One region of the Streptomyces sp. HUAS TT11 genome, then DNA from elsewhere that is predicted to be linked to it. Evidence: riboswitches for the same ligand, from Rfam matches in the RefSeq annotation. Region 1 holds a riboswitch; each other region holds the start of a gene.
What was found. Region 1 has a riboswitch for cyclic di-AMP ahead of ACSHXN_RS24190 (transglycosylase family protein). Riboswitches for the same ligand answer to the same signal wherever they lie in the genome.
Positions count from the first base shown of each region.

Region 1 (6,896 bases):
GCCCCCGGTGACCCGGTGCTCGTCGTGCTCGCGGCGGCCGACCGGGATCCGGAGCGGTTCGCCGATCCCGACGTGCTCGACCTCGCCCGTCGTGACAATCAGCACGTCGGGTACGGACACGGCATCCACTACTGCCTCGGCGCCCCGCTCGCCCGCGTCGAGGGGCAGACGGCGCTCGCCACCCTCCTCACCCGCCTACCGGATCTGCGACTTGCGGTGGATTCCACCGATCTGCGCTGGCGCGGCGGGCTCATTATGCGCGGATTGCGCACGCTTCCCGTGGAGTTCACACCGGTTCCGAAAAAAGATCACTTCCGTACCGCCGACTTCACCGGATGACACGGCGAACGCGCGGCCGGTCACAAGAGGGTGACGGTTCCTCATCACTGTGATCTTCACGTGATCTGCGCTGCATTAACTTGTGACAAGCGGTCGAGTGCCTATACGTTCACGCAGCAACGGGGCGGCTCGCCACAGCCGCCGCGGGGTTCACTGCTGTCGTGTGAAAGGCAACCGCATGCTCTCCGGGAACGGTCGTCACCGTCGCCCCCGCCAGGCTCCGGCCCTCCTCGTCGCAGCAGGGGTGACCGGCTCGGCAATCGCGATCCCGCTTCTCGGCGCCGGCGGCGCGAGCGCGGCCGACGGCACCACCTGGGACCGGGTCGCACAGTGCGAGAGCGGCGGCTCCTGGAGCGCCGACACCGGGAACGGCCGCTACGGCGGGCTCCAGTTGACGCAGCAGGACTGGGAGAGGCACGGCGGTCTCCACTACGCCTCGAGCCCCGACCAGGCGAGCCGTTCGCAGCAGATTGCCGTCGCCGAGAGGATCCTGGCCGACCGGGGCGCCTCCGTCTGGTCCGCCTGCGCGCTGGTCGCGGGTCTGGACGAGGACTCCGGCTCCGCGGACGTCGACACGGGTGTGGCGGGCGACTCGGCGGACGGAAGCTCCTCCGACTTCGGGCTCGACTCCGGCTTGACCGACTCATCCGGAACGTCCGCTTCGGGGAAGTCGTCCTCCTCTTCGCCTTCGTCGGAGTCGTCCGACTCCTCCTCTTCGTCCCCGTCTTCCGGTACGTCTCACGGCGCCGGCGACCGTGGAGGCGCTGCCGCTTCCCGGGGTGGCGACGACTCGTCCGCCGCCGCGACGAAGGGTGACGAGTCGGACAAGTCGGGCCGCAGTGACGCCTCTTCGAGCGACGATGCGGGTGAGGCGTCCAGCTCCGGCCGCCATCGCGGCGGCAGTGCCGACGAGGGCGACTCCGACGCCCGCACGGGCGACCCGGCGGGCCGGCACGCCTCGCGGGACTCCGGGACCGCGCGCGACGGTGCCGACGGCTCGTACACCGTCCGCCCCGGGGACAACCTGTCGGACATCGCCGACTCCCTTGACCTCACCGGCGGGTGGCGGGCGCTCTACAAGGCCAACGAGCAGACGGTCGGTGCCGATCCGGACCTCATCCTCCCCGGTCAGAGCCTTGCGCTCGATGTGGACCCGACCGCCGGGAAGCACTGAACTGCCCATCGATCGACGGTACTTCACATCCCACTTCGGGCTGAATGTCCGATTTGGTGAGAGTGAGAGATGGGTCTCAAAGGCCCTGATCGTCTTTGAAATTCCGCGGATCGACTGCTTACGGTCATGACCGCTCGCCACAGCGGGCCCCCATGGTCGCCACGCCGAATCCTGCCGGCGGCCGTGCGGAACAGTCGTCGCGTCAAGCGCCGTAGGCAGGAGCGGGGGACCCAAGGTAAGTGCCGCGCCCGGACATCGACCGGGGCGGCTTGGGGTGGAGCCGTGCGCCCAGTTGCGCACGGCCGGGCAACTCAACCGGCCCGAACCCGACAGCTCACCTCGCAGGCGTCGGTGAGGGGATCGAACCATGCTGTGTTCCGGCAAGGGCAAGCACCGCCGTACGTCCAGGGCCGTCCGCGCCATCTCGCTCGCCGGTGTTGCCGGTGCCGCCGTCGCGGCCCCGCTGCTCGCGGCCGGCAACGCCTCCGCGGCCACCGCCTCCGAGTGGGACGCCGTCGCCCGGTGCGAGTCCGGCGGCAACTGGTCCATCAACACCGGCAACGGGTTCTACGGCGGTCTGCAGTTCACGAACTCGACCTGGGCCGCGTACGGCGGCACCGCCTACGCCTCGCGTGCCGACCTGGCGAGCAAGTCGCAGCAGATCGCGATAGCCGAGAAGGTCCTCGCGGGTCAGGGCAAGGGTGCCTGGCCGGTCTGCGGCAAGGGCCTGTCCGGCACTCCGTACAACGGCGCGGCCGCCGCCACGTCCTCCGGTGGCGCGAAGAGCGGCGCCGCCCGCACGGCCCCGCAGCCGGCCTCCCGCTCGACCGAGCGTCCGGCCGCGAAGAAGACCGTCACCACCCCGGCCGGCCGGAAGGTCGAGAAGGGCGACGGCGAGTACAAGGTCGTCAAGGGCGACACCCTCAGCTCGATCGCCGCGAAGAACGGCGTCCAGGGCGGCTGGCAGAAGCTCTTCCAGCTCAACAAGGACATCGTCGAGGACGCCGACCTCATCTACCCGGGTCAGCTGCTGCACCTGAAGTGACGGCGGCCCGGCGGCCGGCCCACGGCGTCCTCCCGCACATGACCTCCGTCGCGACGGTCAAATGCGGACAGCCCCCGTCCCCACGGGCTCCCCGCTCCGGTGCGTGTACCCCCCGTACGCACCGGAGCGGGGCTTTTTGCCTGCCCGCCCCGTGCTTTTCACCGCGACTTTCCCCGCCCCTTTGTTCCGCACTGAAACAATGTGTACCGTCACTGTGTCCATGGGACGGTCGGTCGGCCGACCGCCGGTCCGGGACGGATAGGCTCTAGTCGCAAGTGCCCCGCACTCTCAGCGTCACATCCAAGAAGGAGATGCTCGTGCCGTCCATCGACGTCGTCGTAGCCCGGGAAATCCTGGACTCCCGAGGCAACCCCACGGTCGAGGTCGAGGTCGGCCTCGACGACGGCAGCACGGGTCGTGCCGCCGTTCCGTCCGGCGCTTCCACCGGCGCCTTCGAGGCCATCGAGCTCCGCGACGGTGATCCCAACCGTTACCAGGGCAAGGGCGTCGAGAAGGCCGTCCTCGCCGTCATCGAGCAGATCGGTCCGGAGCTCGTCGGTTACGACGCCACCGAGCAGCGCCTGATCGACCAGGCGATGTTCGACCTGGACGCCACCGACAACAAGGGCTCGCTCGGCGCCAACGCCATCCTCGGCGTCTCCCTCGCCGTCGCCCACGCCGCCTCCGAGGCGAGCGACCTTCCGCTCTTCCGCTACCTGGGCGGCCCCAACGCGCACCTGCTGCCGGTGCCGATGATGAACATCCTGAACGGCGGCTCGCACGCCGACTCCAACGTGGACATCCAGGAGTTCATGATCGCGCCGATCGGTGCGGAGTCCTTCTCCGAGGCCCTGCGCTGGGGCACCGAGGTCTACCACACCCTCAAGAAGGTGCTGAAGAGCAAGGGCCTGTCCACCGGCCTCGGCGACGAGGGCGGCTTCGCCCCGAACCTCGGTTCCAACCGCGAGGCCCTCGACCTCATCCTCGAGGCCGTCAAGCAGGCCGGGTACGTCCCCGGTGAGCAGATCGCCCTCGCCCTCGACGTCGCCGCCTCCGAGTTCTACAAGGACGGCAAGTACCTCTTCGAGGGCAAGGAGCGCTCCGCCGCCGAGATGACGGAGTACTACGAGGAGCTCGTGGCGGCCTACCCGCTCGTCTCCATCGAGGACCCGCTGTTCGAGGACGACTGGGCCGGCTGGAAGGTCATCACCGACCGGATCGGTGACAAGGTCCAGCTCGTGGGCGACGACCTGTTCGTCACCAACCCCGAGCGCCTGGCCCGCGGTATCGAGGAGGGCACCGCCAACGCGCTGCTGGTGAAGGTCAACCAGATCGGCTCGCTGACCGAGACCCTGGACGCGGTCGAGCTGGCCCAGCGCAACGGCTTCAAGTGCATGATGTCCCACCGCTCCGGCGAGACCGAGGACGTCACCATCGCCGACCTGGCCGTCGCCACCAACTGCGGCCAGATCAAGACCGGCGCCCCGGCCCGCTCCGAGCGCGTCGCCAAGTACAACCAGCTGCTGCGCATCGAGGAGATCCTCGACGACGCCGCGGTGTACGCGGGCCGCAGCGCGTTCCCGCGCTTCAAGGGCTGAGCGGGCAGGGCCACGCCTTAGCCCGTCGTCCGTACGTCCCCGTACTCGGTCCCGTACCGTGTGCGGGGACGTACGTACGTGTGGAAGGGGAGGCGGAGACATGGCCGTGAAGGACCGTGACCGGTTCTCCACCGCGACCAGGCTGCGGCTGCTCGGAGAGCAGACCGCGGCCAGGGTCTACCGCTCCCAGACCAGACGGCAGGCCCGCCGCTCCCGGCTCACCGGCCGTGCCGCGCTGCTCGCGCTCGTCCTGTGCTCGCTGATCGTGGCACTCGCGTACCCGATAAGGCAGTACGTCTCCCAGCGGGCCGAGATCGCCGATCTGGAGCGGCAGCAGGCGCAGGCCCGCGAGCGCGTCGAGCAGCTGCGCGATCTGAAGGCGCGCTGGCAGGACGACGCGTACGCGGAGCAGCAGATCCGGCTGCGGCTGCACTACGTGCTGCCGGGGGAGACCGGATACATCGTGATCGACCCGGACGCGGCCAGGCAGTCGCGTGCGGACGGCACGAGTGCCGCGCGCCCCTGGTACGACAACATCTGGGACGGGGTCGACAGGTCCGACAAGTCCGGCCGGTGAACCGGCCCGCCGCCCCGACGGGGCGGCCGTGCACGGCGCCCCCCGTCGCGCACCGAAGAGGCGCTGTGAGCCGCACGCCCCGACGACCGGCCGCATCACCGATCCGACGGATCAGCGCACCGACGAGAAAGACAGCCTGAAAGACAGCCATGGAAACTCCCGCCCGCCGCCCGTCCGCCGCCTCCGAGGGGCAGCGCAGCGCGCTGACGCTGTTCGATCTGCCGCCCACCCCGCGCACCGAGCCCACGGACGCGGACGTCGCGGCCATCGAGCAGCAGCTCGGGCGCCCCCCACGCGGGCTGCGCGCGATCGCGCACCGCTGCCCGTGCGGGCAGCCGGACGTCGTGGAGACGGCGCCCCGGCTCCCGGACGGCACGCCGTTCCCCACCACGTACTACCTGACCTGCCCGCGTGCCGCGTCCGCGATCGGCACGCTGGAGGCGGGCGGCGTCATGAAGGAGATGACGGAGCGTCTGGCGACCGACCCCGAACTGGCCGCCGCCTACCGCGCCGCGCATGAGGACTACATCGCCCGCCGCGACGCCATCGAGGTGCTGGAGGGCTTCCCGAGCGCGGGCGGCATGCCGGACCGGGTGAAGTGCCTGCATGTGCTCGTCGCGCACTCCCTGGTCGCCGGCCCCGGGGTCAACCCGCTGGGCGACGAGGCGATCGCGATGCTGCCGGAGTGGTGGCGCAAGGGGTCGTGCGTGACGCCCGCGCAGCCGCCGTACGGTGAGGAGGCGCAGGCGGACCCGTCCGGCACCGGCCGGTCCGCCGCCCGGCGCACCGATTCCGAGGAGGAGGGCTCATGACGCGCGTCGCCGCCGTCGACTGCGGTACGAACTCCATCCGGCTCCTGGTCGCCGACGCCGACCCGGCCACCGGCGAACTCGTCGAACTGGACCGGCGGATGACCATCGTCCGGCTCGGCCAGGGCGTGGACCGGACCGGGCGGCTCGCCCCCGAGGCCCTCGAGCGCACGTTCGCCGCCTGCAGGGAGTACGCCGGGATCATCAAGGAGCACGGCGCCGAGCGGATCCGGTTCGTCGCCACGTCCGCCTCCCGTGACGCCGAGAACCGGGACGTCTTCGTCCGCGGGGTGCTGGACATCCTCGGCGTCGAGCCCGAGGTCATCTCCGGCGAGCAGGAGGCGGAGTTCTCCTTCACGGGCGCGACCAAGGAGCTGGTGGGCCGCGCGGACCTGGCGAAGCCCTTCCTGGTCGTGGACATCGGCGGCGGTTCCACGGAGTTCGTGGTGGGCGAGGAGCATGTGCGGTCGGCGCGGTCCGTCGACATCGGCTGCGTCCGTATGACCGAGCGTCATCTCGTGCACGAGGGGGTCGTCTCCGATCCGCCGTCCCCGGAGCGGATCGCGGCGATACGGCACGACATCGAGGCGGCACTGGACCTGGTGGAGAAGACGGTTCCGCTGCACGAGGCGCACACCCTCGTCGGGCTCGCCGGCTCGGTCACCACCGTGTCCGCGATCGACCAGGACCTCCCGGAGTACGACTCCGAGAGGATCCACCACTCCCGGATCTCCCGGGACCGCGTCCGTGAGATCACCGAACGGCTGCTGGGGTCCACGCACGCCGAGCGTGCGGCGATCCCCTCCATGCATCCGGGCCGGGTCGATGTGATCGGTGCGGGCGCCCTCGTCCTGCTGGCGATCATGGAGCGGATCGGGGCCGCCGAGGTCGTGGTCAGCGAGCACGACATCCTCGACGGCATCGCCTGGTCCGTCGCATAGACACGTCCCATCACCCGGGCCGTGGACGGATTCTGACGGAGGCTCAGCGGGCTCCGGCGGGAGGATTTCCTACCCGCTGGTAGCCTCTCCTGAGCGGGTCGGTCAACGCATGAGCGTGGCCGGCGGGGTCTTGGGACCCCCTCGCCGGAGGGTGCGCGGAAAACTTCGTGAAGTTCTTCACAAGGAAATCGCACCGGCCGGGCGGCGGCGGGGGTCCAGTCGGCCGTCCGAAGGGTGTGGGGCGCCGTCGGGGGTGCTCCGGCGAGCGTTCCGGGAGGGCTCGCCGGCGACGGCGAGGAGTTGTCGATCGGTGCCCCAAAAGCCTTGCGCGGCAGCTCACACGGCCTTGACTGCGGTTCACCCGCCAAGGGGATGATGCGGTGGCGGAACGGCCTCCGTTACGCAAGCGGCGC
Region 1 covers NZ_CP196184.1:5,398,093-5,404,988, forward strand. The annotation lists gene ACSHXN_RS24180 (cytochrome P450 family protein) at 1-339, shown strand, start outside; gene ACSHXN_RS24185 (transglycosylase family protein) at 518-1,513, shown strand; cyclic di-AMP (ydaO/yuaA leader) riboswitch at 1,711-1,876, shown strand; gene ACSHXN_RS24190 (transglycosylase family protein) at 1,881-2,558, shown strand; gene eno (phosphopyruvate hydratase) at 2,870-4,156, shown strand; gene ACSHXN_RS24200 (FtsB family cell division protein) at 4,257-4,733, shown strand; gene ACSHXN_RS24205 (DUF501 domain-containing protein) at 4,883-5,545, shown strand; gene ACSHXN_RS24210 (Ppx/GppA phosphatase family protein) at 5,542-6,483, shown strand.

Region 2 (6,896 bases), 1.3 Mb from region 1:
GCCGGCTCGGCATACCGATGTACGCGATCACCGAGGACCGCTACACACCGGCCGCCCTCTCGCGCTATCTGCGGCGTTCCTTCGTGTGGCCGACCACCGGCACGGAGGAACCCGAGCGGCTGGTGGAGGGCCTGCTGCGGATCGGCCGCAGCATCGGCCGGCCGACGGTGCTCGTCCCCACCGACGAGGAGGCCGCGGTCCTGATCGCGGAGCACCAGGACGTCCTGGGCGGCCCCTTCCTCTTCCCGAAGGTGGATGCCAAACTCCCGCGCCGTCTGGCCAGCAAGCAGGGGCTGCACGAACTGTGCGTGGAACACGGCATCCCGAGTCCCGCGGCCGCCTTCCCGCAGTCCTACGACGACATCGTCGCCTTCGCCGAGAAGGCGCGCTTCCCGCTCGTGGCCAAGAACCGCGAGGCGTTCGTGCGCCGCTCGCAGCCCGCCGTGAACGGGACGACCAGGATCGCCACCCGTGAGGGCCTGCTGACGCTCGCCCGCGACTGGGGCGAGCACCCCGGAGTGATCCTCCAGGAATACCTGCCGCGAGAGGAGGCCGAGGACTGGATCGTGCACGCGTACTTCGACCAGGACTCGACGCCGCTCGCCCTGTTCACCGGGGTCAAGGTCCGCTCGTGGCCGCCGCACGCGGGCATGACGGCCAATGCGTACGTCGTCGACAATCCCGAACTCGCCGACCTCGCCGCGCGTTTCATCAAGCAGATCGGCTTCACCGGCATCATCGACCTCGACCTGCGCTTCGACCGCCGCGACGGCCGGTACAAACTGCTCGACTTCAACCCGCGCATGGGCGCGCAGTTCCGGCTCTTCGAGAACGAGTCGGGGGTGGACGTCGTCCGCGCCATGCACCTGGACCTGACCGGCCGCGCCGTACCGGAGGGGGAACAGCGCGCCGGTCACCGCTACATCGTGGAGAACATCGACCTGCCCGCTCTGCTCGCGTACCGCCGCAGCGGTTATACGACGCCGCACGCACCGGCCCGTGCGAGCGGTACGGAGCTCGCCTGGCTGGCGCGTGACGACGTGCGGCCGTTCTTCACGATGCTCGCTCGCTTCGTGCGGCCGGGCGCGAAGCACCTGTATCAGCTGTGGCGGACCCATCGCCGCGGCAGCACCACGAGTCCGGGCGGTTAGCCCCGCTCGGCCGTCTCCACCACGAAGTAGGCACGTAGCGTCCTGGGGAGGGACTTCGTGATTCAACCGGTAGCAATCATCGGCGCCGGGCCGTTCGGTTTGTCCACCGCCGCCCATCTGCGGGCGCGCGGAATCCCGGTACGCGTCTTCGGCGACCCCATGGTGAGCTGGCGCGACCACATGCCGGAGGGCATGCTCCTCAAGTCCACCCCGGCCGCCTCGAACCTCGACGCCCCCCAGCGCGGGCACAACCTGGTCGACTACTGCGACGCCGCCGGCATCCCACGGCTGGTGACGGACGAGGACATCGTCCCCGTCGAGACGTTCATCGCGTACGGGCGGTGGTTCCAGGAGAAGCTGGTGCCCGAACTCGAGCAGGTCCGGGTGGTCTCCGTGGACCGGCGGCCGGGCGGCGGCTTCGAGTTGAAGCTCGACTCGGGCGAGACGTTCGCCGCCCGGGCGGTCGTGGTGGCGACGGGCCTGTCGGGGCTCGCGCATCTGCCGCCGGAGCTGGCGGGGGCCACGGCGGACGGGCCCACGCCCACGGGCCCGTTCTCCCACAGTTCCCAGCACCACGATCTGACCCGGTTCTCCGGCAAGGAGCTGACGGTCATCGGGGCGGGGCAGTCCGCGCTGGAAACGGCGGCGCTGGCGGCGGAGGCTGGTGCGCGGGTGCGTGTGGTCTCACGCGGTCACGGCAGGGTCGCCTTCGGCGCCCCTCCGTGGAACCAGCCCAGGCTGCGACCCGAATCACCCTTCGGCCGCGCCTGGTCGCTGTGGGCGCTGACCTATTACCCGCACCCGTACCGCTTCCTGCCCGAACCGACCCGCCACTACCTGGTCCGCCGCGTTCTCGGTCCGCTCGGCGCCTGGTGGTTGAAGGACCGCTTCGACGGCAAGGTCGAGGTGTGTGAGGTCGCCGGCGTCGTCGGCGCTTCCGCGTCCGACGGCAGCCCGGCCCTGACGGTCCGGACCCATGCGGGCGGTACGGAGGAACTGACCGCCGACCATGTCATCGCCGCCACCGGCTACCGCGTGGACATCGCCGCGATGGACTTCCTGGGGCACGAGTTGCGCACCCGGCTCGCGGTGAGCCGGGGCGCTCCGAGGCTCGGCGCGGGATATGTGTCCTCCGTCCCCGGCCTGTACTTCACGGGCCTCCCGGCTGCGGCCTCGTACGGCCCGGTGATGCGCTTCGTGTGCGGGACGGAGTTCGCGTCCCCGCGGCTGGCGAAGCATCTGGCGGCGGCCCACGCCTGACCGGAGTGCGGGGGCGCGACACCGTCGCGTCCCCGCCGATCCGGACGGTGTACCGCGGCCCGGACCGCATGCGGCACGAGGGCCCGCTTCGGCGAAGTGCCGCCCGGCGCACCGGAGTCGGGCCCACGTGGGGAGATGCCGGACGCCGGTGGTGCGGGGCGGCTTTTGAGTGCGGCACGCCGTGCACGGGATACCGGTCGTGGTCCGGTTCACGCTGAACCGCGGGTGCGTTTCCATCCGTATTCTCTGATCATGGCCGCACCCCTCACGTACTCACTCATCGCCACTGATCTGGACGGAACGCTGCTCCGTGGTGACGACACGCTCTCCGACCGGTCAAGGGACGCTCTGCGGCGGGCCGCCGCGGGCGGCGCCCAGCACCTGGTGGTGACGGGCCGCCCGGCGCCCAGGGTGCGGCCGCTGCTCGAGGACCTCGGCAGCAAGGGGCTCGCGGTGTGCGGACAGGGCGCGCAGGTGTACGACGCCGGCGCGGACCGGCTGCTGTTCTCGGTCACCCTGGACCGGGAGTTGGCCGAGACCGCGCTGGGCAAGATCGAGGCCGAGGTGGGGCAGGTGTACGCGGCCGTCGACCAGGACGGAGTGGACGGGCTCACACTCATCGAGCCCGGCTATCTGATGCCGCACCCCACACTTCCCGCGGTGCGGGTCGATCGCCGCGACGACCTGTGGTGCGCGCCCATCAGCAAGGTGCTGCTGCGTCATCACGCCCTGTCGGACGACGAGTTGGCGACGGTGGCCCGGGGAGCCGTGGGGTCCCTGGCGACGGTCACCATGTCGGGGCCGGGCACCGTCGAACTCCAGCCGTGCGGCGTCACCAAGGCGACGGGGCTCGCGCTGGCCGCCGGCTTCCTGGACCTGAGTCCTTCGGACACCGTCGCCTTCGGTGACATGCCGAACGACATCCCGATGTTCGAGTGGGCGGCGTACGGCGTCGCGATGGCCAACGCCCACCCCGAACTGAAGGCGGTAGCCGACGAGATCACGATGTCGAACGAGGACGACGGCATCGCCGTCGTCCTCGAGCGACTGTTCCCTGAAGGCCGATCTCAGTAGGCGCTGTAGACGTTGTCGATCGAGCCGTAGCGGTGGGCGGCGTAGTTGCACGCGGCCGTGATGTTCGCGACCGGGTCGTACGGGTCGAACGCGGTACCCGGCACGTGGTAGGTCCGGAAGGTCGGGTCGATGACCTGCAGGAGTCCCTTGGACGGGATGCCCTTGCGGGCGTTGGAGTCCCAGAGGTTGATGGCGCGCGGGTTGCCGGACGACTCGCGCATCACGTTGCGGTAGATGCCGTTGTAGCTGCCGGGGATTCCGCGCTCGGCCATGATCGCCAGGGACTGGCGGATCCAGCTGTCCAGGGAACCGGCGCGGGACGCAGCGCTGGTGACCTTGGCCGGAGCCGCCGAGGGGGCGGCGGAGGCGCAGGTCGCACCCAGGATGGGGAGGGCGAGAACGGCTGCTCCGGTACCCGCGACTGCGAGAGTGCGGGTGAGGCGGGAGGCCTTGGAGTTGCGGTTTCGACGGCGTGTGGGCAGGGCGAAAGCGGACACGTTGCATTCCTCTCCGTCGCCTGCGAGGTGAGCTGTCGGGTTCGGGCGGGGAGGTGCCCGGCCGTGTCCTCGCTGCCGAGGCACGGCTTTACCCCGAGCCGTTCCGGTGCGATGTCCGGTTCGGCGGCCTACCTGGGTCCCCCGCTCCTGCCGTTATGGGGTCGAAGGCTTCTCGAGCGGTGGCAGGATTCGGCGTTCCGCTCGGGTCGAATGGAAGGTATGCGAACGCACATGTCAGGAACAAGCCTGGAAATCACTTCCTGACCGAATTGACCCTGGTGATCGGGAATAGGCGGTTTGATCCACTTTGCTGGAGCGGGCTCAACTCGCTTGTTGCGAATGGCCCGTTGATGGAGGCGCCTCGAAGGGTCACAACAGCGGGCAAGTGACCCATTTCACCCTGACCGCCTCAAGGGGTGACGGGTTGTTTTGCGCTATATGTCCCGATTTAAGGAAATGCCTGCCCTGCCTGCTTGCCCGAAGCTCACGCTTGGGCAATTCGGGCATTTCACTACACAAAGGGTGAATGTGGGGAGCGATGTCGAGCGACGGCTAGTCCGTCGTGCGAGGGATCCGCCTCTGCCATGTCCGGTGGAACACCATGTCGTAGCCGTCCTTGCAGACGATCTCGTTCGAGGTGACGAAGTCGGCGGCGGTGCAGGTGATCTCGGAGTGGGCCTCCACCCTCGCGTCCCATCCCCGCTCCGGGCGGTGCAGCCGGATCGACCAGTCGCAGCGGATGCGGGCGGTCGACGGATCCGCGTCCTCGACGGTGTACGCCTCCAGCGCGTCCTCGGTCACTTCGAAGCCGTCCGGATACACCTGGGTGCCGTTGCGGCGCGGGTCGACCACCAGGAGCCATTCGCCCTTGGCCATGTCCCGCACCGACAGGCGCTCCGGACGCGGTTCGTCGAGCACGGTTGCGGCGCTGACGCCGAGCGGCGCGGACTGCTCGGGCTCCTCGAAGGTGATGCCCGCTCCCGACTCCCGTACACGAACCGGAAGTTCCAGCGCGCTGCCGGTCGGGTGCAGCGCGAAGCCGGCCGCCGACTCCGGCTGCGGCCACAGCCAGGGCCAGTACGCGGAGGAGACGGCGAGGCGGATGCGGTGGCCGGGACCGAAGGCGTGGCCGATGCCGCTCAGTTCGAACTCCACGTCCTCGGCCGCCCCGGGGATCCAGGGGACCGCCCGACCGGGACCCCGGCGCGCCGACAGATTGAGGGTGCCCCGGGTGACCAGCGTCGACGACCCGTCGGGCGCCACGTCGCACAGCCGGACGGCCACCTGGCCGTGCTCCACCGGGCAGGCGATCCGCAGCCGCACCCGGGGTCGCCCCAGCACCCAGGTCTCCTCGGTCGCCGCGAACTCGAAGCATGCCGATCTCGCGTCCTCCTCGCGCTGGTCGGGCGGCAGGTCCGCGTCGTCCCCCCGCGGGACGAAGCGGCCCGCGTCGAGACCGGTGTGCATCGGGGACCGTACGAGCACCGGAGCGCCCTGGAGCGCGTACGGGACACGGCTGACGTTCGGCGACGGCCAGGACGGCTCGCCGACCCATCGGCCCGGCAGTACGTCGTAGCTCGTCGCCGGGGGGTGCGGATCCGTGATGTAGGCCCGCAGCAGCGGCTCCGTCATGATCCCCGTGTCCTCGCCCTTGAGCCAGTGGTCCCACCAGCGGAGCGTCTCCTGGAGGAAGCCGATCGCCGGTCCGGGCAGCCCGTGGTCCGGATAGTGGTGCGACCAGGGCCCGATCAGGCCGCGGACGCGATCGGCGGGGAGATGCTCCAGGATCCCGAGCACGGTGTCCCGGTACGGGTCGAACCAGCCGCTCACGGCGAGCACCGGCGCCCGCAGCCCGTCATGGTCGGCGGGAGCGCCGTCGGGCTGCCGGGCCTCCCCGCGCTCCGGCTGTACCGGCCAGGAGTCCACGAGCGGGTCCAGCCCTTGAAGGCGCCGGGTCCAGACGTCCCGCCACACCGTGCCCACGTACGCCGGGTCGGGCGGACGGGCCGCGAGGGCGAGCAGTGCCGCCGACCGGGCGGGCAGGCCCGCCGCCAGGACGGAACGACCCACGTCGTACACGTCGTTGCCGGGGCGGTCGTCGGTGGGGCAGACCGCGACGACCGCCCCGAGCGGGGCCGGTGCGAGGGCGGCGAGCCGCAGCGAGGTGAAGCCGCCCCGCCCGATGCCGAACAGGCCCACGCTGCCGTCGCACCAGGGCTGTGCGGCCAGCCAGTCGAGCACCTCGACCCCGTCCGACAGGGCGATCGCCGCATGCGCGGCGGTCGGCGCGCCGTCCGAGTTGCCGTGCCCGCGCGCGTCCACGCGCACGGAGGCATAGCCGTGGCCCGCGTACCACGGGTGCCGCTGCCAGTCGCGGGCGGCCGTCGAGTCGGTGAGCCGGCAGGGGACGTACTCGAGCAGGGCGGGGACGGGCTCCTCGGTCCGCGGTCGCCATGCGCGCGCATACAGACGGGTGCCGTCCCGGAGTGGGATCCAGAAGTCGTCGTGAGTCGTTTCGTGAGGGAAGGAGGTACGGATGTGCATGCGCATGGCCTCGAACTCCTCGACGACGTCCGCAGCGGACCGGTCCGTGTTGCGGTTACGGGGACGTGAGGAGGGCACCCGCGTGTCTGCGCCCGCCCGGGTGACGGCGGCCGGTGCCCCGCGACCCGGGTCGTCGAGTCCGATGGGACGCGTCCGCCGGGGTACACGAGAGGAGATGAGGGGCCGGTACCTGCTGCGGGAGGTGCTTTTCCGGTTTGTGGATGAATGGATGTTCGTATCGCCTGATCACGAACATACCGCTCGTGATCCGATACCGCCCGGCCTGGAACTGTGGGCGCTCGCAGTGATCGAAACGTGACCGGATACGCTGACTTGAGTGATGGCAACGACAGATCGACAAACTCGATGA
Region 2 covers NZ_CP196184.1:4,084,088-4,090,983, reverse strand. The annotation lists gene ACSHXN_RS18285 (carboxylate--amine ligase) at 1-1,151, shown strand, start outside; gene ACSHXN_RS18280 (FAD-dependent oxidoreductase) at 1,209-2,411, shown strand; gene ACSHXN_RS18275 (HAD family hydrolase) at 2,664-3,485, shown strand; gene ACSHXN_RS18270 (transglycosylase SLT domain-containing protein) at 3,479-3,982, opposite strand; cyclic di-AMP (ydaO/yuaA leader) riboswitch at 3,985-4,184, opposite strand; gene ACSHXN_RS18265 (CocE/NonD family hydrolase) at 4,535-6,526, opposite strand.
Region 2: linked by a shared signal. The riboswitch ahead of ACSHXN_RS18270 (transglycosylase SLT domain-containing protein) and the one ahead of ACSHXN_RS24190 (transglycosylase family protein) in region 1 are both predicted to bind cyclic di-AMP.

Region 3 (6,896 bases), 510 kb from region 1:
GCGCCGGCACGCTGCGCATCGACAACCCGCGGCTGCTGGTCAACTCGCCCGAGCGGCGCGCGGCCCGGGTCGCCGCCGGGCTGCCGGAATACCCGCTCAAGGTGACGGTCAGCGCGTCCGGCGACCTCGACCCGGACGCCCAGTTCTGGCACACGGGCGGGGAGAAGGCCGTCTACACGACGGACAAGGGCGCCGAGCGGCTGCGCGGGCTGCTGCCGGAGAGCGTGGACGTGGTCGCGCTGGGTCCCGACGTGGAGTGGCGGGCGGTGCTCGACCACCTCGGGGACGTCAAGGGCGTACGGCGGCTGATGGTCGAGGGCGGCGGGCGTGTGCACACCCAGCTGCTGCGGCAGGGGCTCGCGGACGAGCTTCAGCTCGCGGTCGCGCCGTTGTTCGTGGGGCAGGCGGACGCGCCGCGGATGTTCGGGCCCGGCGACTACCCGCCGGGGCGGATGCGGCTGCTGGAGGCGCGGACGGTCGGGGACGTGGTGCTGCTGCGGTACGTGCCCACCGCGCCCGGGACCGGGACGCTCGCCTCGGCCGCGGACCGGCGGTGGCTGGAGACGGCCTGCGAGCTCGCGGCGCAGTGCCCGCCGTCCCGCACGGCCTTCAGCGTGGGAGCGGTGGTCGTCGCGGCCGACGGCACGGAGCTGGCGCGCGGGCACTCCCGCGAGGACGGCGATCCCGTGGTCCACGCGGAGGAGGCGGCCCTGGCCAAGCTGGACCCGGAGGATCCGCGACTGCCCGGCGCCACGGTGTACAGCAGTCTGGAACCCTGCGCGCGCCGCTCGTCCCGGCCCGCACCGTGTGCCCGGCTGATCCTGGACGCCGGGATACGGCGGGTGGTGACGGCATGGCGTGAACCGGACACGTTCGTGCGGTCCGCCGACGGGAACGCGCTGCTGACGGCCGCAGGCGCGGAGGTGGTGCTCCTGCCGGAGTACGAGGAGCGGGCGAAGGCTCCGAACGCCCACCTGCTGTCCCCGCCGGCCCGCCCCTGAGGCGTCGCGCAACCCCCCCGACGGCTGCAAAGAGCCGGCAGGGGTCGTGGCTGCAGAACCTGTGTCTTTCGTGTCCCGCGCATGGCGTACACTTGAATCACCGACGCGGGGTGGAGCAGCTCGGTAGCTCGCTGGGCTCATAACCCAGAGGTCGCAGGTTCAAATCCTGTCCCCGCTACTGATGGCCGAAGGCCGGAGTCCATGAGGACTCCGGCCCTCGGTGTTTCCCCGGTTCCCTTTCCTCCGCCCCCGCTCCGTGTCCGCCCGCCCGGGCGTATCCCGCCGTTCCGTACTCCGGCCGGCCCACAGCGGTCGCCTCGCACCGTCCTTCCGGGAAGCCTGGACGGGTGGTTCAGCAAGCAGGTGCGCGGTGGCTGCAGGAGTCGTACGACGACGAGGACCGCCTCGACGCCTTACTGACCGGAGAACCCGTCTACGCCCCCGGTGCCGGGGACGTCCGGCGGCCGCGCCGGGCCGAGCGTGAGACCCGCCGCCTTGTACGCGCGCGGGCGATCCTGTCTGCCCTGCCCGTGCTGCTCGTCGTGGTCGGCACCTGTTACGACTGCCTCACCCCGTCCGACGTCACGGCCGGCCCCCTCTTCACCGCGGCGCCCCTCGTCGCCGCGCCCCTGTACTCGCTGCGCGGCACGGTGCTCACCGGCCTGGCGGCGATCGTCGCCGTCCTCGCCGTCCACCTCGGGCTCGGCCTGCTCGGCGGGGCCGGTGCGATCACCGAGTCGGTCACCATCGTCACCGTCGCGGTGCTCGCCGTCCTCATCAACGTGCTCGTCCGCCGCAAGAACGAGCGGCTCGCCTCCGCACGCGGGATCGCCGAGGCCGCCCAGCGCGCCGTGCTGCCCGAGCCCGCCGCGCGCATCGGCGGGCTCGACATCGCCGCCCGGTACGAGGCGGCCCAGGCCGGCGCCTTCATCGGCGGCGACCTGTACGCCGTGCAGGACACCCCGCACGGCGTACGGCTGGTCGTGGGCGACGTGCGGGGTAAGGGGATGGGCGCGGTGGCCGTGGTCGCGGTGGTGATCGGCGCCTTCCGGGAGGCCGCGGAACAGGAGTCGACGCCGGAGGCCGTCGCCCAACGGCTGGAGCGGGCGCTGTCGCGTGAGGGGACCCGGCGCGACGGCCCCGACGTGGTCGAGGGGTTCACCACCGCGGTCCTCGCGGAGCTCCCGCACGGCGGCGACCTGGTCCGCATCCTCAACCGCGGTCACCCCGCGCCCCTGATGCTGCTCCCGGACGGCAGCCTGCGCGTGCTGGAGGCCCGCGAGAGCGCGATGCCCCTCGGCCTGGGCGCCCTCGAGGCCCGGCCCGACCGCGCGGAGGAGTGGGACTTCCCGCCCGGGGCCATGCTGCTGCTGTACACGGACGGGGTCTCCGAGGCGCGTGATCGGCACGGGGAGTTCTACGACCTCGCCGCCGGACTCACCGGCCGGGTCTTCCCCGGCCCCGGCGCACTGCTGGCCGCGCTCACCGAGGCGGTCGCCCGCCACACCGGCGGCCGGGCGACGGACGACATGGCCCTGCTGGCGGTGCGCAGACCCGAGCGTCCATGACCGCGGTCACCAAGGGTGAGTGACCGACCCCCCTCCGCATAACAACTGACTTACGGTCAATACATCTGAGGTTTATGAGGCGCGGTCAACTCGCCCCTTTTTCCCCGATCATGCCGGGAAAGTCCAGGCCAGAAGCGTTAATGATCTGTCCGAACGGCTTGGAATCAAGGCCCCGGGTCTATTAACGTTCGATAACGCAGCGCGGTCGTCCCAGCCGTCACAAGAGGCGGCTCCGTGCGCGTGTGCCGAATCCCGCAAGGGAGCCGGGGAACCACCACCTTGGGGTGAATCGGGCGGAGACCACCGTGGAAGCACGGTCGGTATACGCGCGTAGGAGACCTTCCTCTCCGAACCCGTCAGCTAACCCGGTAGGCGAGACGGAAGGAAAGGAGTGCGCCCACGTGGCGTCCAACCGGCCTGCCCAGAGCACCTCGTTCGCTCCGAACGACACTCAGACGTTCGGCTTCGCGCCTGGCAACGACGAGGGCCCCTGGGAGGAGTGGAACCCCACCGAGGAGTCCCTCCGTCCCGTCCGCGGCCGGCACCGCGTCGCCAAGCAGCGCGGGGGCGGACTCGCGCGCAGCTCCACGGTGTTGGGCGTCGGCGTGATGGCCGCCGTCGGTGCGGGCGGCATGGCCACCGCGCAGAGCGGCAAGCCTCCGGTGTCCATATCCATGCCCGACCTCTCCTCGGTCACCCACTCGGCCAAGGAGTTCATCGGCGCGGAGACGAGCAGTGCCCCCAAGGGCTCGGCCACCGCGCTCAGCAGCGCCGGCCTGACCACCGAGGAAGCCGCCGCCGGCTCCTCGGACGCGGGAGAGGCGCTGCGCGCCCGGATCATGCAGCAGGCCGAGTCCCAGCAGGACCGGATCGCCGCCGCGGCCGCGCAGGCCGCGGAGGACGCCGCCGCGAAGAAGGCCGCCGCAGCCGCCGCCAAGGCGCAGGACGACGCCAAGGCCAAGGCCGCCGCCGCGAAGAAGAAGGCCGAGGAGGAGGCCAAGAAGAAGGCCGAGGCCGAGCGGCTCGCCGAACTCGCCAAGCAGTACGCGCTGCCGACCTCCTCCTACACCCTCACCTCCCGCTTCGGTGACGCCGGTGCCATGTGGTCCTCCGGCTACCACACCGGACTCGACTTCGCCGCGCCCACGGGCACGCTCATCAAGGCGATCCACAGCGCCACCGTCACGGAGGCCGGCTGGGCCGGCTCGTACGGCTACCGCACGATCCTCACCCTCGACGACGGCACGGAACTCTGGTTCTGCCACCAGTCGTCCATCAGCGTGACCGTGGGGCAGAAGGTGGCCACCGGCGACGTCATCGGCCGTGTGGGTGCCACCGGCAACGTGACCGGGCCGCACCTGCACCTGGAGGTGCACCCGGGCGGCGGCGACGCGATCGACCCGATGGCGTGGCTGCAGAGCAAGGGCCTCACCCCCTGACCGCAGACCTCTCCCGGCCCCGGTAGCCCTGACGGCATCCCCCCGACGTCAGGGCTGCCGGCCGTGGCGCACAGAGGGCGGAATGGGTGGATCCGATTGTTTGCAAGATCTTTGCGGCGATTACGGAAGGCGCCGGTCCGGTCGGCGCGTTCTCATGGACCATGACTTCCCTTCGCACACTCGGCTCCTCCGATCTCGAGGTCTTCCCGCTCTCCCTCGGCGGCAACGTCTTCGGCTGGACCGCCGACGAGGCGCAGTCCTTCGCCGTACTCGACGCCTACGCGGCCGCGGGCGGCAACTTCGTCGACACAGCGGACTCCTACACGGCCTTCGCCCCGGGCAACAAGGGCGGTGAGTCCGAGACCATCATCGGCAAGTGGGTCAAGGCGCGCAGCAACCGCGCGGATGTCGTCATCGCGACCAAGGTCAGCCAGCACCCGGAGTACCAGGGCCTGAGCGCCGCGAACATCAAGGCCGCCGCGGACGCGTCCCTGCGCCGTCTCGACACCGACTACATCGACCTCTACTACACGCACTTCGACCGGCCGGAGGTGCCGGTCGAGGAGATCATCGGTGCGCTCGACGAACTGGTGAAGGCGGGCAAGGTCCGGTCCATCGGGGCGTCCAACATCTCCGCCGAGCGTCTCCAGGAGTCCCTCGACGTCTCCGACCGCGAGAACCTGGCGCGGTACGTGGCGCTGCAGCCGCACTACAACCTGGTCTCGCGCGACACGTACGAGGGCGCGTTGCAGGACGTCGCCTCCCGCGCGGGTCTCGCGGCCGTTCCCTACTTCTCGCTGGCGGCCGGTTTCCTCACGGGCAAGTACCGTCCGGGGACCACGGTGGACTCGGCGCGGGCCGGGCGGGCCGGCGAGTACGTGAAGTCGGAGCGGGGGGTACGCGTCCTGGCGGCCCTGGACGAGATCGCTCAGGCGCGGGGAGCGGAGATCGCCACGGTGGCCCTCGCATGGCTGGCGGACCGGCCGACGGTGGCGGCCCCGATCGCCTCCGCACGCACCCTGGAGCAGCTGCCGGCCCTGCTGGGGGTGGCGGATCTGTCGCTGACGGACGAGGAGTCGGCGAAGCTGACGGCCGCGTCGGCGTAAGGGCACGGACCGCCGCGCCCCGCTGCCCCGCCGAGCGGTCACCCCTGCTCGGTCCGGCGGCACCGGCACCTCGCGGCGACCGCTAGGAGCGGTACGGGTTGTACGTGGGAGGCGGCGCCGCCGGGACGTAGGGCGGTGACCAGTACGCCGGCGCGGCCCCGTACATCGGCAGGACCGGTGGCGCCGTCACCGGTGTCATGGACCGCGCGGCGTCCGCCAGGGCCGGCCGCGCCACCGCGCGGCGGGCCCACAGCGCGCAGAGCAGTTCCCGCTCCCGCGGGACGAACTCGGCGCCTGCCCGGCCGAGGCGCCCCCGGCGGCGCAGGAACGCCAGCGATGTCGCATAGGCCTCGTACTCCGCGACGGAGCGCGCCCCCGCCCGGCCGAAGTGGTGCCCCGCGTACTCCCGGGCCAGTCGCCGCGCCCTCATCGAGCCGAGCACGAGCGGCTCCACGGGCCCCAGCCAGCCGGCGATCGCGTAGGCCGGCAGTTCCTCGCGCACGGTGCGCAGCTCCCGCTGCCGGGTCCAGACGACCAGCCAGGTCAGCAGGGCGAACGCGGGTGCCATGAACGACGCGTAGACCGCGAAGAACCCGTAGTCGCCGAATGTCGACGACCCGTTCCACATGGCGTGCATGCCCATCGCGAGCAGCAGCCCGCCCAGGGGGACCAGCACACGGCGTACGCGCCGGCGTTCCGCCGAGAGCGCCGCGACACCGAAGCCGATGCCGGTGAGCACGGTGAACAGCGGGTGCGCGAAGGGGGACATGACCACGCGCACGAAGAAGGTCGCGGCCGTCACGGAGGTGAGCCCGTGCCCGCCGCTCAACCGGTCCGTGCCGAAGGCCGTGCCGAGATAGAGGATGTTCTCGGTGAAGGCGAAGCCGGTCCCGGTGATCCCCGCAATGACCACGCCGTCGACGATTCCCGTGAAGTCGCGTCTGCGGAAGAGGAAGACCAGCAGTACGGCCGCGGCCTTCGCGGACTCCTCCACGACGGGTGCTATGACGGTCGCGCCGAGCGTGTCGGCGCTGTGCGGATCGGCGATCGCGGTCGCTATCCATCGGGTCGCGAAACTGTTCGCGACGATCGCGATCAGTGCGGCCGCGCACGCGCCCCAGGCGAACGCGAAGATCAGATTTCGCCAGGGTCCCGGCTCGACCCGGTCCAGCCAGCGGAAGGCGGCGACGAGCAGCGGCACTGGCAGCACGGCGAGGCCGAGGCCGACCAGGAAGCCCTCGGTGCCGGTCTGTTGGCGTACGAGGGCGAGGATGACGAGCCCCGAGAGCGTGAGCAGGGTGGTCAGCCCGCAGTAGCGCACCCACCGCTTCTGCCACCAGTGCGCGTGCCCGGCACGGCCCCGACCGGCGTCGCCGCCGGGTGGCATCGGATGCGGGGGGAAGGTGGCCACGGCATCGACCCTAACGAGGAGGGGAACCGCTCGCGACGGCGCGCGACAGGCGCTCAGTCGTCGGCGGAGGGCTGGTCTCGGTGCTCTGCGCGGCGGAACAGCAGATCGTTCACGACATGACCTTTGTCCAGTCCCTGGCCTTCGAAACGGGTCAGCGGCCTGAAGTCGGGACGTGGCGCGTAACCGCCGTCGGGCTGCGTGTTCTCGAAGTCCGGGTGCGCGGTCAGTTCCTCGAGCATCTGCCGGGCGTACGGCTCCCAGTCCGTCGCGCAGTGCACCAGCGCGCCCGGCCTCAGGCGGGCGGCGGCGAGCGTGAGGAACTCGGGCTGGATGAGCCGGCGCTTGTGGTGGCGCTTCTTGGGCCAGGGGTC
Region 3 covers NZ_CP196184.1:4,891,322-4,898,217, forward strand. The annotation lists gene ACSHXN_RS21915 (dihydrofolate reductase family protein) at 1-1,001, shown strand, start outside; tRNA gene ACSHXN_RS21920 (tRNA-Met) at 1,106-1,179, shown strand; gene ACSHXN_RS21925 (PP2C family protein-serine/threonine phosphatase) at 1,349-2,569, shown strand; cyclic di-AMP (ydaO/yuaA leader) riboswitch at 2,803-2,959, shown strand; gene ACSHXN_RS21930 (M23 family metallopeptidase) at 2,971-4,008, shown strand; gene ACSHXN_RS21935 (aldo/keto reductase) at 4,170-5,114, shown strand; gene ACSHXN_RS21940 (PrsW family intramembrane metalloprotease) at 5,197-6,525, opposite strand; gene trmB (tRNA (guanosine(46)-N7)-methyltransferase TrmB) at 6,579-6,896, opposite strand, start outside.
Region 3: linked by a shared signal. The riboswitch ahead of ACSHXN_RS21930 (M23 family metallopeptidase) and the one ahead of ACSHXN_RS24190 (transglycosylase family protein) in region 1 are both predicted to bind cyclic di-AMP.